Regions from separate parts of the Streptomyces hawaiiensis genome, predicted to be linked through region 1. Evidence: riboswitches for the same ligand, from Rfam matches in the RefSeq annotation. Region 1 holds a riboswitch; the other holds the start of a gene.
What was found. A riboswitch is a leader RNA that binds a small molecule or an ion and turns the genes downstream of it on or off. The one in region 1 is predicted to bind thiamine pyrophosphate.

Region 1 (7,313 bases):
AGAATCGTCGAAAGGGCCATCGCCTGGCCGTAGTTGAGGTCACCGGGCCGCCCCAGCAGCCGGGCCACGGCCACCGGCAGCGTCGGCCGGTCGGGACGTGCGATGAACACCGTCGCGCCGAACTCCCCCAGGGACACGGCGAAGGCGAACCCGGCCGCGATCAGCAGCGCCCGCCGCACCATCGGCAGGTCCACCTCCCGCCACACCCGCCAGGGCGAGGCCCCGAGCACCGAGGCCGCCTCGCGCAGCCGCACGTCCACCGCCCGCAGCACGGGCAGCATGGTCCGCACCACGAACGGCACCCCGACCAGCGCCTGCGCGAGCGGCACCAGGATCCACGAGGACCTGAGGTCCAGCGGCGGCTCGTCGAGAGAGATCAGGAACCCGAAGCCGACGGTCACCGCGGACACCCCCAGCGGCAGCATCAGCAGCGCGTCGAAGCCACGCACGAACCGCCCGGCGTCCCGGCGCGTGAGCGCGACGGCGGCCAGAGCGCCGATCAGCACGGCGATGAGCGTGGCGGCGACGGCGTACGACAGGGAATTGCCGATCGCCTCGATCGGCGGGACCAGGAACACTCCCCCGTCCTCACGGGTCAGCGCCCGGTAGTAGCCGAAGCCGGGCGGGCCCAGGGACCGCTGCACCAGCACCGCCAGCGGCAGCACGAGCAGCACGGCCACGGTGACGAGCACCCCGCCCAGCAGCGCCCACTGCCCCGCGCCGCGCGGCCGGCGCGCGGTCGCGGAGGCGTCCATCAGCCGCAGCGCGGTCTCCCGCCGCCGCACGGTCCAGGCGTGCACCGCGAGGATCGCGCCCACCGCGACGAACTGGATCATGGTCAGTACGGCCGCGGTGGACAGGTCGAAGATCTCGGACGTCTGCCGGTAGATCTCCACCTCCAGGGTGGAGAAGGTGGGCCCGCCGAGAATCTGCACGACGCCGAAGGAGGTGAAGGTGAACAGGAAGACCATGAGCGCGGCGGCGGCCACGGCCGGGGCGAGGGCGGGCAGGGTGACCTGCCGCCAGGCCCTCAGCGGGGACGCGCCGAGCATCCGGGCCGCCTCCTCCTGCCGCGGGTCGAGCTGCGCCCAGAGCCCGCCGACGGTACGGACGACGACCGCGTAGTTGAAGAAGACGTGCGCGAGCAGGATCGCCCAGACGGTGGTGTCCAGCCGTACGCCCCACAGTTCGTCGAGCAGCCCGCCCCGCCCGACCAGCGCCAGGAACGCCGTACCGACGACGACCGTCGGCAGCACGAACGGGACGGTCACGACCGCCCGCAGAACCTGCTTGCCGGGGAAGTCGAAGCGCGCGAAGACGTAGGCGCCGGGGAGCGCGACGAGCAGCGTGAGCGCGGTGGAGACGAACGCCTGCCAGGTGGTGAACCACAGCACGTGCCGGACGTCGGACTGCGCCAGCACCTCCCCGATCCGCCCGAGGTGCCAGGTCCCGTCGGTCTTCAGGCCGCGCGCGACGATCGCGGCGACGGGGTAGGCGAAGAAGACCGCGAAGAACGCGACGGGCACGGCCAGCAGACCGAACCGCGCCGCCGCGCCTCGCCTGCGAGCGGCTACTTCAGTACGAGTGAGGTCCACGACTTGACCCACTGGTCACGGTGGTCGGCGATCTTCGCCGGGTCCATGGTCTCCGGGTCCTTCGCCTGCGGCCCGTACTTCACGAACTCAGTCGGCACCTGGGCGCCCTCGCGCACCGGGTACACGAACATGTTCATCGGCATGTCCTCCTGGAACCGCTGCGTGAGCAGGAAGTCCAGGAACGCCTTGCCGCCCGTGGGGTTCTTCGCGTTGCTGAGCAGCCCGGCGTACTCGACCTGCCGGAAGCAGGTGCCCTCGGCGACCCCGGTCGGTGCCGTGCTCGGCTTCGGGTCGGCGAAGACGACCTCGGCGGGCGGCGAGGAGGCGTACGACACGACGAGCGGACGGTCGCCCTTGGCCTTCTTGCCGCCGGCCGAGCCGGAGAACTCCTCGTTGTAGGCCTGCTCCCAGCCGTCGACGACCTTCACGCCGTTGGCCTTGAGCTTCTTCCAGTAGCTCTCCCACCCGTCGTCGCCGTACTGCGCGGCGGTGCCGAGCAGGAAGCCGAGGCCGGGCGAGGAGGCGGAGGCGTTCTCGGTGACGAGCAGGTTCTTGTACGCGGGCTTGACGAGATCGTCGAAGCTCTTCGGCGGCTGGATCTTGTGGTCGGCGAAGTACTTCTTGTCGTAGTTGACGCAGATGTCGCCGGTGTCCACGGGCGTGACCCGGTGCTTGTCCTGGTCGACGCGGTACTCCGCCTTGATCCGGTCGGCGCCCTTCGCCTCGTACGGCTGGAAGAGGCCGTTGTCGAGGGCGCGCGACAGCAGCGTGTTGTCGACGCCGAAGAAGACGTCGCCCTGCGGGTTGCCCTTGGTCAGGATGGCCTTGTTGACGGCCTGCCCGGCGTCGCCGTCCTTCAGGACGTCGACCTTGTAGCCGGACTGCTTCTCGAAGGCCGCGATGACGTCCTTGGACGCGGCCCACGAGTCGTGGCTGACGAGCGTCACGGTCTTGGAGTCGCCGGACCCCTGACCGCTGTCGGACGACCCGCACGCGGCGAGAGTACCGACCATGCCGAGCCCGACGACCACCGCCGTCAGCCGCTTTGCGTTGATGCTCACTGAATTCCTCCTGGAGTGACCAGGAGAAGACGCGGCCCTGCCCGGGACTTCCGAGGTCCCGGGCAGGGCGCAACAGCTCGAGTGGTGACCGATCTCCCTACCCAGAATGACCTGGGCCAGGTTCGGAGGGTCTGCGGCCGTGTGCCGCACTCTCAGCGCTGTGGCGCTCCCCTGTCGGAATATGCAGGTGTCGAATATGAAGGTGTGCTTACGACGGCCAGACTACCGTTCGGTGGCCGCGAGCTGACCACACGCCCCGTCGATCTCCTGACCACGGGTGTCCCGGATCGTCACCGGCACACCGTGGGCGGCGATGGCCTCCATGAACGCCTTCTCGTCCTCGGGCCGTGAGGCGGTCCACTTGGAGCCGGGCGTCGGGTTCAGCGGGATCAGGTTGACGTGCACCGGCCTGCCCTTGAGCATCCGGCCGAGCCGGTCACCGCGCCACGCCTGGTCGTTGATGTCCCGGATCAGCGCGTACTCGATGGACAGCCGCCGCCCGGACTTGGCGCTGTACTCGAAGCCGGCGTCCAGCACCTCGCGGACCTTCCAGCGCGTGTTCACGGGGACGAGGGTGTCGCGCAGCTCGTCGTCGGGGGCGTGCAGCGAGATGGCGAGGCGGCACTTGAAGCCCTCGTCGGAGAACCGGTGGATGGCCGGGACGAGCCCGACCGTCGAGACGGTGATGCCGCGCTGCGAGAGCCCCAGCCCGTCGGGCTCGGGGTCGGTGAGCCGCCGGATGGATCCGATGACCCGGTTGTAGTTGGCGAGCGGCTCGCCCATGCCCATGAAGACGATGTTGCTGAGCCGCGCGGGACCGCCGGGGACCTCCCCGTCCCGCAGGGCCCGCATGCCGTCCACGATCTGGTGCACGATCTCGGCGGTGGACAGATTCCGGTCGAGACCGGCCTGCCCGGTCGCGCAGAACGGGCAGTTCATCCCGCATCCGGCCTGCGAGCTGATGCACATGGTCACCCGGTCCGGGTAGCGCATCAGCACGGACTCGACGAGCGTCCCGTCGAACAGCCGCCACAGCGTCTTGCGGGTGGTGCCCTGGTCGGTGGACAGATGCCGCACGACGGTCATCAGCTCGGGCAGCAACGCCTCCTGCAGCCGCCCCCGGGCACCGGCCGGAATATCGGTCCACTGCTCCGGATCATGCGCGTACCGCGCGAAGTAGTGCTGCGAGAGCTGCTTGGCACGAAACGGCTTCTCCCCGACAGCGGCTACGGCCTCCTTGCGCTCGGCAGGAGTGAGATCGGCGAGATGCCGCGGCGGCTTCTTGGCTCCGCGGGGGGCTACGAAAGTGAGTTCTCCGGGTGCAGGCATAACCCTCCCAGTGTCGCAGATCAACTCGGGGAGCCCAGGCCGGAGAGGGGTGGGGGTGGTCACCTGTGGGTGCCGACTGTCAGCGTTGGTCGGTCTCGGACGGCCCAGGGGGCTCGCGGTCGCGATCACCGCTTTACGAGTTCGAGCCGGTCCCTAAGCGGACAACTCTCAGGTGTCCGCGCCGTTGGTGGTCGGCAGGAGTGCGGCCAATTCGGCGTCGTCCGGGCGGTGGGCCGCCTCGGCTGCCTTACGCAGAACTGCGCGGTCGACCTTGTCCACATCAGCGATTAGACGAATCACCACGCCGTCGTCGGGCACCGCGTATTCGTGGCTGTCACCGGCCTTGCGGTACCAGGCGTCGCCGTCGTGCTCACAGGTGACCTGCTTCTCTGACACCTCGCCCAGCGGCTGCTTGGGGCAGCTCTCCGCCGTCATCGTGCCATGCCCCACGAAGAGGCCGAACTTGGTGGCACCCTTCTCGGACCGATACGCGGCAACGAACTCGTCGTTGTACTCGCCAACCGACTCCTGGAACACGGTGTAGCCGGAGACCTTGGTGACATAGACGAGTTCCGGCGCGACCCCCCAGTCTCCCGCGGCGGCGTCAAGGTCGGCGCTGTCGGCGGCCGTACCGCCGCTCTTGTCCGCGTCGCATCCTGTAAGGAGAACGGGCAACAAGAGAAGGGGGAGCAGCGCACGCGCGGGTCGCATCATGCGCACATCCTTTCGCATGGGCATGCCACAGGCACAGCACTTTCTGGATTCCCTCAGATCCCGACCAGGCCGGTCACGGCACAGCCGACCTGGTGCGCGATCAACCACCGCCGAGCAGATCGAGGATGTGGGGCCACGCCGCCTCGCCCAGGAGCGCGTCGGCTTCAGCTGTGCCCCCGTACTCGAAGTGCCCGGACGCCGGCGCCGGGCTCTCGCCAGGAAGGCGTGGTCGGTGGCCGGCGTCGTCACGGGCGATCAGACGCACGGTCGCCCCGGTCGAGCGCCGGCGCCGAGCCAGCTGCCGAGCGAAGGGCAGCGACGGCCACATCGCGTCGTCGCCGCCTGCGACCAGGAGCAGATCGGCTCTGGCCGCTTCCACGGGGATCTCCGTCGGCGGAAGCGAGTGAGCGAAGGTCCGCTCGCTCAGTTCGTACCATCCGCGGATGGCCACGGGGCCGCTGTCCGGCTCCGCGGGAATCCAGGAATCGTCCATCGGGACGAACGGCAGCGGCCGCTCCCGCCACGTCCAGGACGAGCGGTACGGGCGGTGCGCTCCGTCGCGGCCCCGGCCGACGTTGCACCAGACCCGCGAGGTGGGTGACAGCGCAAGGGCCACGTCCACGCGCGGATCGTGCACCGCCGTGAGCAAGGCCGCTTCAGCGCCCTTGGAGGTGCCGAGGATTCCGATGCGTCGCGCTCCGCCCCGGCGAAGGAATTCGACGGCGGTGGTGAAGGTCTCCAGGGGAACCTCGCAGATTCCCGGGGGCTGCCCAGGCCCGCCGAACCAGCGGATCGCCAACGCTGTGAAGCCCTGCTGAGCAAAGAGGCGCGCGCGCTCACGTTCGACGCGCCCGCTGGATCCCCCAAGAACCAGGACGCCGACGTCGCTGCCGCGGGCTGGAGCGGCCAGAACACCTTCCCAAGGACCGGCCGGTTCGCGCTCGGTTATGTCCACGTGCCCCCTGTCGTCCTCACGGCTGGACCCCCCGTCGTCGGCACCGCAGGGGAGGCTACGCCCTACTCGCCCGTGTGCTCCAGCCGGTCCTTGAGGAGCTGCTCGTTGCGCGGGAGTTCCTTGCGGACCTGGGGGCGTACGACGAGGGGGACCATGACCTTGCCCATGCCGTGGCCCTCGAAGTCGATGTCGATCGTGACGTGGGAGCGGCGGCCCTCGTCATAGGGTTCGACCTCGCCGTGCACCTGCGCCCGCACCGGGCCGTCGACGCCGCGCATGCCCCAGCTGTGCGGCGGGTCGTACTCGGTGACCTCCATGGTCATCGGCATCACGCGGCGGCCGATGTGCCGGGTCACCCGGACCTTGCTGCCGACGCCGACGGGCCCTTCGTCGAGGCGCTCCGCGGACACGGCGCTCAGCTGCCACTCCGGCATGCGCGGAGCGTCCATGACGTACTGGTAGACCTCCTCGGGACGGCGGTCGACGTCGATGCTCTCTCGGATGATGGCCATGATGACCTCCTTTGGGAGATACATCTGAATCGTCCCACCTCAGGCCCCCGGACGTCTCCCCGAGACGTCAGCGAGCTCCCGCCCAGCCGGACGGGAGCTCGCTGACGAAGACGACCTGTTCAGCCGGAGCCGACGAAGAGCACGAGCAGCAGCCACACCACAGGAGCCGTGGGCAGCAGCGAGTCGAGCCGGTCCATGATGCCGCCGTGGCCCGGCAGCAGCGTGCCCATGTCCTTGATGCCGAGGTCCCGCTTGATCATGGACTCGCCGAGGTCGCCGAGCGTGGCCGTGACCGCGACCGCGAGGCCCAGCACCAGGCCCTGCCACCAGGCGCCGTCGTCGATGAGGAACTGCATGCACAGTGCCCCCGCGACCATGGCGAACGAGACCGCCCCGAGCAGGCCCTCGCGGGTCTTGCCGGGGCTGATGCGGGGGGCGAGCTTGTGCCGGCCGAACCGCCAGCCGACGGCGTAGGCCCCGGTGTCGCTGACGACCGTGAGCAGCAGGAAGGTGAGCACCCGCTGCGGTCCGTCGTCCGCGGTCAGCATCATCGCGACGAAGGTCGCCAGGAACGGCACGTAGAACGCCGCGAAGACGCCCGCGGTGACGTCCCTCAGGTAGCCCTCAGGCGGTTCCGTCATGCGCCAGACCAGGACGGCCAGCGCCGTGAGCGCCATGGCCACCCACGCGCCCTCGGCGCCCCGCACGTACCCGGCGACGACCATCGCGGCACCGCCGAGCGCGAGCGGCACGAGGGGCGCCCGGATGCCCTTGCGTTCCTCCAGCCGCTTGGTCAGCTCCCACAGGCCCACCACCACGGCCACCGCGACGACACCGACGAACACGGCCTTGACGACGAACAGCGACGCGACGATCACCGCACCGAGCCCGACACCGACCCCTATCGCGGCACTCAGGTCGCGACCCGCGCTCTTCTTCGGCGGCTTGGGCGCCGGCTGCGAGGGGTCGGGCATGGGCTCCGGATTCGTGTCGTTTCGGACCGGGGCGCCGCTCGGCCGAGCAGCCCCCCGGTCGTCATCCTGGTTTCCGCCGAATTCGGTCACGTCGGGCACGATGGGCATGGGGCGAGTCTGAGGCGCTTCATACGCATCGTATGCGGGACCCGCCGGAGCGGCCCCCGGGACGT
Region 2 (7,313 bases), 3.8 Mb from region 1:
AGCGCTACGGCCGTGCCCGCGCGCACCTTCGTGCCGTCCGCCGGACGCGCGGAGACCACCGAGCCGCGCGGCACGTCCTCGCTGAACTCCCGGGTGACCATGCCCGGCTCCAGCCCGTCCTCCCTCAGCTGGTCCCGCGCCTTGTCCAGCTTCTGCCCCGCCAGGGCGGGCACCCGCACGGTCTCGGGGCCGTCGGAGATGGTGAACGACACGGAGTCGTTGACGCGGATACGGGCGCCCGGCCCGGGGTCGGTGCCGATGATCGTGCCGCGCTTGACGGTGTCGCTGTGGGCGTGACTGACCTTGCCGACCTCGAGACCGGCCTTCTCCAGCTGGTCGTGGGCCTGCGCCTCGGTCTTCGCCAGCAACGGCGGGACCTTGGTGAACTGGCCGGAGTTGATGTACCAGACGCCCGCGCCGACGCCGAGGACCAGCAGCAGGGCGACGACGATCGAGACGGCACCACGGCGCGGCAGTCGCCGCCGGGGTGGTGGCGGAGGCGGTGTCTCCAGCCGGCTGGTGCGGTGCACCACCGGCTCGGCGTCCTCGTTGACGGGCAGGAGCCGCGGCACCGTCAACGAGCGCGGGATCACACTCGTACGGTCGTCGGCGTTGTCGTGCTCCAGGACGACCGCCTGCGGCGGCAGCGCGTCCAGCTGGTCCGCGCCGAGTTCCTCGCGCGACTGACGGGTCTGCGCGAGCAGAGCCACGGCGTCGTACGGGCGCAGATCGGGGTTGCGTGCGGTCGCCGACGCGACCAGCTCGTCCAGCTCGTAGGCCAGACCGGGCACGGCGGCCGAGGGCGGCGGCACGTCCTCGTGCAGGTGCTTGTAGAGGATCACCGCGGGGGAGTCCCCGTCGTGCGGCTTGTCGCCGGTCAGCATCTCGTACAGCATCACGCCGCACGCGTACACGTCGACGCGGGGATCGGCGGTGCCGTCCTCTATCTGCTCCGGGGCGAGGTACGCGACCGTGCCGAGGACGGTGCCGGTGGTGTTCGTCACCGTGTCCACGGCCCGGACGAGTCCGAAGTCGGCGACCTTGACCCGGCCGTCGTCACCTATGAGGACGTTCTCGGGCTTCATGTCGCGGTGCACGAACCCGGCGCGGTGCGCGGCGCCCAGCGCGGCCAGCACCGGCTCCAGGATGTCCAGGGCGGCGCGCGGCTGCAGGGCCCCGCGCTCGCGCAGCACGTCGCGCAGGGTGCAGCCCGCGACGTACTCCATCGCCAGGTACACGTACGAGCCGTCGGTGCCCTGGTCGAAGACCTGCACCACGTTCGGGTGGGCCAGCCGGGCCACGGACTTCGCCTCGCGGATGAACCGCTCGACGAACGAGGCGTCGACCGCGAGCGCGGGGTGCATCACCTTCAGCGCGAGGACCCGGTCGAGCCGGGTGTCCACGGCCCGGTAGACCGTGGCCATCCCGCCGACCGCGATCCGCGCGTCGATGCGATACCGGCCGTCGAGCACCTGCCCGACCAAGGGGTCCTGAAGGGTCGTGTCCACGCAGGCGAGTGTACGAGCCACGACCGACAGCCCCGTCCCCCCGGCGGTTTTCGCGGCGGGACTGCAGCCGACCTGTGACGTGTGTCGCGCGCCCTACCGGAACGCGGGCCGCTCCGGGTCCAGCGCGGGCATGCCCTCCGTCGGTGAGGAGGCCTCCGCGAAATGCCGCCGTGGGATACGCCCGGCCCGGTACGCCAGCCGCCCCGCCTCCACGGCATGCCGCATGGCGTCGGCCATCAGCACGGGCTCCTGTGCCCGCGTCACCGCCGAGGCGAGCATCACAGCCGCACACCCCAGCTCCATCGCCAGCGCCGCGTCCGAGGCCGTACCGGCGCCCGCGTCCAGGATCACCGGCACGCGCGCGTGCTCCACGATCAGCTGGAAGTTGTGCGGGTTGCGGATCCCGAGCCCGGAGCCGATCGGCGAGCCCAGCGGCATGATCGCCGCACAGCCCGCGTCCTCCAGCTTCCGCGCCAGCACCGGGTCGTCGTTGGTGTACGGCAGCACCGTGAACCCGTCGTCGACCAGTGTCTCGGCGGCCTCCAGTGTCTCGATCGGGTCCGGCAGCAGGGTGCGCTCGTCGGCGATGACCTCCAGCTTGACCAGGTCCGTGCCCAGGGCCTCGCGCGCGAGGCGGGCCGTGAGGACGGCCTCGCCGGCGGTGAAGCAGCCCGCCGTGTTGGGCAGCACCCGGATGCCGAGCCGGTCCAGGACGGACAGCACCGAGCCGTGCACCGAGGCGTTCACCCGGCGCATCGCGACCGTCGTCAGCTCCGTCCCGGACGCGACCAGCGACCGCTCCAGCACGTCGAGGCTGGGCGCCCCGCCCGTGCCCATGATCAGACGGGATGTGAAGGACGTACCACCGAGGACAAACGGATCATCGGCCATGGTCAGCCTCCTTGGACGGCGGTGAGCACTTCCACGCGGTCTCCCTCGGCGAGGGATGTGGCGGGCCACCGCGTGCGCGGGACGACGGTTTCGTTGAGGGCGGCGGCCACGCCCGAGGGCGAGGCGGTGAGCGACTTCACGACGGTGTCGAGAGCGGTGCCGGGCCGGACGTCCCGGGGCTCCCCGTTGACGGAGATGTTCATGCGGGCTGCTCCGTGAGTGCGGTGGCGGGGCTGAAGCGCTTCGGGCTGAAGGGGCGGGCCTCCTCGGGGAGTTCACCCGTCGCCAGGACGTGCGCCATGGCGTCGCCGGTCACCGGGGTGAGCAGGACGCCGTTGCGGTAGTGCCCGGTGGCCAGCAGCAGGCCCTCCAGACCGGTCGGGCCGAGCAGCGGCGCGTTGTCCGGGGAGCCGGGCCGCAGTCCGGCCCGGGTCTCGGTGAGCGGCAGCTCGGTGATGCCCGGGACCAGCTCGTGCGCGTCGCGCAGCAGCTCGTACACGCCGCCCGCGGTCACGGTGGTGTCCCAGCCCAGCTCCTCGCTGGTGGCCCCGACGACCAGTTCACCGCTCGCGCGCGGCACCAGGTAGACGTGGCTGCCGCGCACCACCGCGCGCACGGTCCGGCTCAGGAACGGCCCGTGCCGCTGCGGCATGGTCAGCCGTAGGACCTGCCCCTTCACCGGGCGCACGGGAGGCAGCACATCCTGCGGTACGCCCGCCAGCCGCCCGCTGAGGCTGCCCCCGGCGAGCACCACCTGCCCGGCGGCCGGCTCGGTCCCGTCGGCCAGGACGACACCCGTGACCCGGTCCCGTACGACGGTCAGCCGCTCCGCCCACACCCGGTGGAAGACCACGCCCGCCCGCTCGCACGCGGCGACCAGGGCACCGGCCAGCCGCCGCGGGTCGATCTGGTGATCGCCGTCGACCCGCAGCCCGCCGCGCACGCCCGGCGCGAGCATCGGCTCCAGGCGCCGGCACTCGCGCCCCGACAGCCACTGCGACTCCAGGCCCGACTGCTGCTGCAGGGCGTGCAGTTCGCGCAGGTGGGCCCGGTCGTCGGCGTCCAGGGCCACGGCGAGGGTGCCGCAGCGGCGGTAGCCGAGGTCCTGGCCGGTCAGCTCGGTGAGCTCGGCGGCGAAGTCCGGGTAGCGCCGGGCGGAGGCGAGGTTCAGGCCGAGCAGGGTCTGCTCGCCGTAGTGCAGTTCCGTGACGGCGGCCAGCATGCCGGCGGCCACCTGCGCGGCTCCGCCGCCCGGCTCGGGGTCCACGACGGCCGTGGCGAACCCGCGTTGCGCGGCCCGCCAGGCCGTGACCAGGCCGATGATCCCGCCCCCGATGACCAGGACGTCTGACGATGTGGACGTAGGCGACATGGGCGTCCAGCCCCTCCCTTCGCCGGCATGACCCGGATCAGGTTCGTACGGTCGGAGGCCGCCAGCCTCCCTCTCAGCCCGGTGCGTCCGGGCTCCCGCGAGTGCTTTACGTTGGCCACCCTAGCCCGATGCCGTGTGCCGCAGTAAGGGAGCCTCCGCCCATGGCCCGATCCCTCGACGGTCTCGTCCTCGCCCCGGTCGCCGACCAGGCACCGGGCCAGGTGGGCACCCGCACCCGGTTCACCTACCACGAGCGGGAGGGCGAGATCTGGGCCGAGTACGCGGGCGGCGACGTCGTACGCGGGCATCTCGTGGGTACCCGGGAAGGTGACCGGCTGGACTTCCGGTACGTCCAGCTCAAGCGGGACGGCACCACCTCCTCGGGGCACTGCGTGTCCACGGTCGTGGAGCTGCCCGACGGGCGGGTGCGGCTGGAGGAGACCTGGGAGTGGGAGTCCCGGCGGGGCAACGGCACGAGCGTTGTGGAGCAGGTCACGGCGCATGAGCACTGACTGACAATTCGTCAGGTGTCTATGGTGATCAGGTGAGCGAGCAGACGCAGGAACCAGGTTCGTCCGCGCCGCGGCGCGTCGTCGTGGCGGGTGCGGGCATGGCCGGCGTGCAGACCGCCGTCGCGCTGCGTGAGCAGGGCTTCGCCGGCGACGTGATCCTGATCGGCGCCGAGCCCCACCAGCCCTACGACCGGCCCCCGTTGTCCAAGGCCGTCCTGCTCGGCAAGTCCGAGGGTTCCGCCTTCGACGTCGACTTCGAAGCCCTCGGCATCGAACTGCGGCTCGGCTGCGAGGTACTGGGCCTGCGCCCCTCCGACCACGAGCTGGACACCGAGGACGGGCCCGTGCCGTACGACGTCCTGGTCGTCGCGACCGGCGCCGAACCGGTCGGGCTGCCCGGCGCGGAGGGCGTGCCCGGCGTGCATCTGCTGCGCACCCTGGACGACGCCGAGCGGCTGCGGCCGGTGCTGGCCCGCCGACACGCCATCGTGGTCGTCGGCGCGGGCTGGATCGGCGCGGAGTTCGCCACGGCCGCCCGCGAGGCGGGCTGCGCGGTGACCGTCGTGGAGGCCGCCGAACGGCCGCTCGCCGGGGCCCTGCCCGCCGAGGTCGCCGCCCCGATGGCCGGCTGGTACGCCGACGCGGGCGCGGTCCTGCGGACGCACGCGCGCGTGACGCGCGTCGAGCCGGGCGCGGTCCTCCTGGACGACGGCTCGCGGCTGCCCGCGGACGCGGTCGTCGTCGGTATCGGCGCCCGCCCCGCGACGGCCTGGCTGGCCGGCTCCGGGATCGAGCTCGGCTCCCACGCGGAGATCGTGGCCGACCAGCATCTGCGCACGGCCGTGCCGGATGTGTACGCCGTCGGCGACTGCGCCTCCTTCCCCTCGGCGCGCTACGGCGAGCGCCTGCTGGTCCACCACTGGGACAACGCCCTCCAGGGGCCGCGCACGGTCGCCGTGAACATCGTCGGCCGGGCCACGGGGGAGACACCGGCGGTGTACGACCCGGTGCCGTACTTCTGGTCCGAGCAGTTCGGGCGGTTCGTCCAGTACGCCGGGCACCATCCGGCCGCGGACACCACCCTGTGGCGGGGTGACCCCGCAGGACCGGCCTGGACGGTCTGCTGGCTGCGCGGTGAGCGGCTGATCGCACTGCTGGCGGTGGGGCGGCCCCGGGACCTGGCGCAGGGCCGCCGTCTGATCGAGTCGGGCACGCCGATGAACCGGGTGCTGCTGGCGGATCCGGCCAGGCCCATGAAGGCCGCGACGGCGTAGGCGCCGGGGCCGTCGCGGAGGGCCGGGGACGGCGCTGCCGGGTCCGACGCGTCCGCCCGGGTGGGCCGGGCCGACTTCCGACTGTCAGTGGCAGATGGCAGGCTGGTTTCCGTGACCGAGATTGACGCAAAGATCGATGCTCTCGTCCCCGCCTGGCTCACCCTCCCCGACATCGCCGAACAGTTCGGTGTCGAGGTGACGCGTGTGCGGCAGCTGGTCAAGGACGGCCAGCTCATCGCCGTACGCCGCGGTGAGAACCGCGCGCTGCACGTCCCCGCCGCCTTCATCGACGGGGACAAGGTCGTCAAGGGCCTGTCCGGGACCCTGACGCTCCTGCGGGACGACGGCTTCACGGACGAAGAGATGCTGGAGTGGCTCTTCACCCCGGACCCCAGCCTGCCCGGCACCCCCGCGCAGGCGCTCAGTGAGAATCGCGGCACGGAGGTGAAGCGCCGCGCCCAGGCGCTCGCGGTCTGACCCGGCCGCGACGGAACAACCGTCCGGTGCCGTGTGAGCGGGGCCGGACCTGAACAACCGCCCGATGTGGGGGCCGTGGCCGAGAGGTCACGGCCCGGGTCGGCCCGCGCCCTGTCGGGGGCTTTGGACGCCCCCGACGGGCCGGATCTACGCTGCTGACGCACGTGCGGGCCCACCCGGCCCGCATGCCACGACACCCTGGGGGACACGCATGACCGCCGCCGCCACCGCACGGGCCCAGCTCGCCGACGCCCGGGTCTATCTCTGCACCGACGCGCGCAAGCGGCAGGGCGATCTCGGGGAGTTCCTCGACGCCGTGCTGGCCGGCGGGGTCGACATCGTGCAGCTGCGGGACAAGGGCATGGAGGCCGGTGAGGAGCTGGAGCACCTGGCCGTCTTCGCCGACGCCTGTGCGCGGCACGGCAAACTGCTCGCGGTCAACGACCGGGCGGACGTCGCCCACGCCGCCGGCGCCGACGTCCTGCACCTCGGCCAGGGGGACCTGCCGGTCCCCGCGGCCCGTGCGCTCCTCGGCGACGCCATCCTGATCGGCCGCTCCACCCACGCCGAGTCCGAGGCCGCCGCGGCCGCCGTCCAGCAGGGCGTGGACTACTTCTGCACCGGCCCGTGCTGGCCGACCCCCACCAAGCCCGGCCGCCACGCGCCCGGCCTGGACCTCGTCCGGTACACCGCCGCCCTCGGCACCGACCGCCCCTGGTTCGCCATCGGCGGCATCGACCTCGGCAACCTCGACCAGGTCCTGGAAGCGGGGGCCCGGCGCGTCGTCGTCGTACGGGCGATCACCGAGGCCGACGACCCGGGTGCCGTGGCGGCCGAGTTCGCCAAGCGACTGCGGGAGGAGTAATCAGGACGGATTGTCCAAGGGGTGGACAGCGAGTGGACAATTCGGGCAAATGTCGGCCCACTGTTGGGGGACCGACCGCCCCTGGCTAACCTGCCGGTATGGCCCTCGGCACCGCATCCGTCAGATCGGACCACGCTCGCACCGTCCGCGACATGCTCGCGGCCGGCAAGACGACGTACTCGTTCGAGTTCTACGCCCCCAAGACCCCGAAGGGCGAGCGGAACCTGTGGAACGCGCTGCGCCGGGTCGAGGCCGTGGCGCCCGACTTCGTCTCCGTCACCTACGGCGCGGGCGGCTCCACCCGCGCGGGGACGGTCAAGGCGACCGAGGCGATCGCCTCCGACACCACCCTCACCCCGATTGCCCACCTCACCGCGGTCGACCACTCGGTGGCCGACCTGCGCAACATCATCG

Region 2: linked by a shared signal. The riboswitch ahead of thiO (glycine oxidase ThiO) and the one ahead of CEB94_RS29175 (thiamine ABC transporter substrate-binding protein) in region 1 are both predicted to bind thiamine pyrophosphate.

What each region holds. Positions count from the first base shown of each region.
Region 1 covers NZ_CP021978.1:6,286,443-6,293,755, reverse strand. Annotated here, with positions in the region: gene CEB94_RS29180 (ABC transporter permease) at 1-1,532, opposite strand, end outside; gene CEB94_RS29175 (thiamine ABC transporter substrate-binding protein) at 1,571-2,608, opposite strand; TPP riboswitch at 2,733-2,839, opposite strand; gene rlmN (dual-specificity RNA methyltransferase RlmN) at 2,879-3,985, opposite strand; gene CEB94_RS29165 (hypothetical protein) at 4,154-4,699, opposite strand; gene CEB94_RS29160 (acyl-CoA thioester hydrolase/BAAT C-terminal domain-containing protein) at 4,800-5,654, opposite strand; gene CEB94_RS29155 (SRPBCC family protein) at 5,717-6,166, opposite strand; gene CEB94_RS29150 (phosphatidate cytidylyltransferase) at 6,286-7,313, opposite strand, start outside.
Region 2 covers NZ_CP021978.1:2,443,023-2,450,335, reverse strand. Annotated here, with positions in the region: gene pknB (Stk1 family PASTA domain-containing Ser/Thr kinase) at 1-1,508, opposite strand, end outside; gene CEB94_RS11295 (thiazole synthase) at 1,602-2,399, opposite strand; gene thiS (sulfur carrier protein ThiS) at 2,402-2,602, opposite strand; gene thiO (glycine oxidase ThiO) at 2,599-3,771, opposite strand; TPP riboswitch at 3,769-3,880, opposite strand; gene CEB94_RS11280 (avidin-fold protein) at 3,933-4,283, shown strand; gene CEB94_RS11275 (NAD(P)/FAD-dependent oxidoreductase) at 4,316-5,557, shown strand; gene CEB94_RS11270 (Rv2175c family DNA-binding protein) at 5,669-6,034, shown strand; gene thiE (thiamine phosphate synthase) at 6,246-6,899, shown strand; gene metF (methylenetetrahydrofolate reductase [NAD(P)H]) at 6,998-7,313, shown strand, end outside.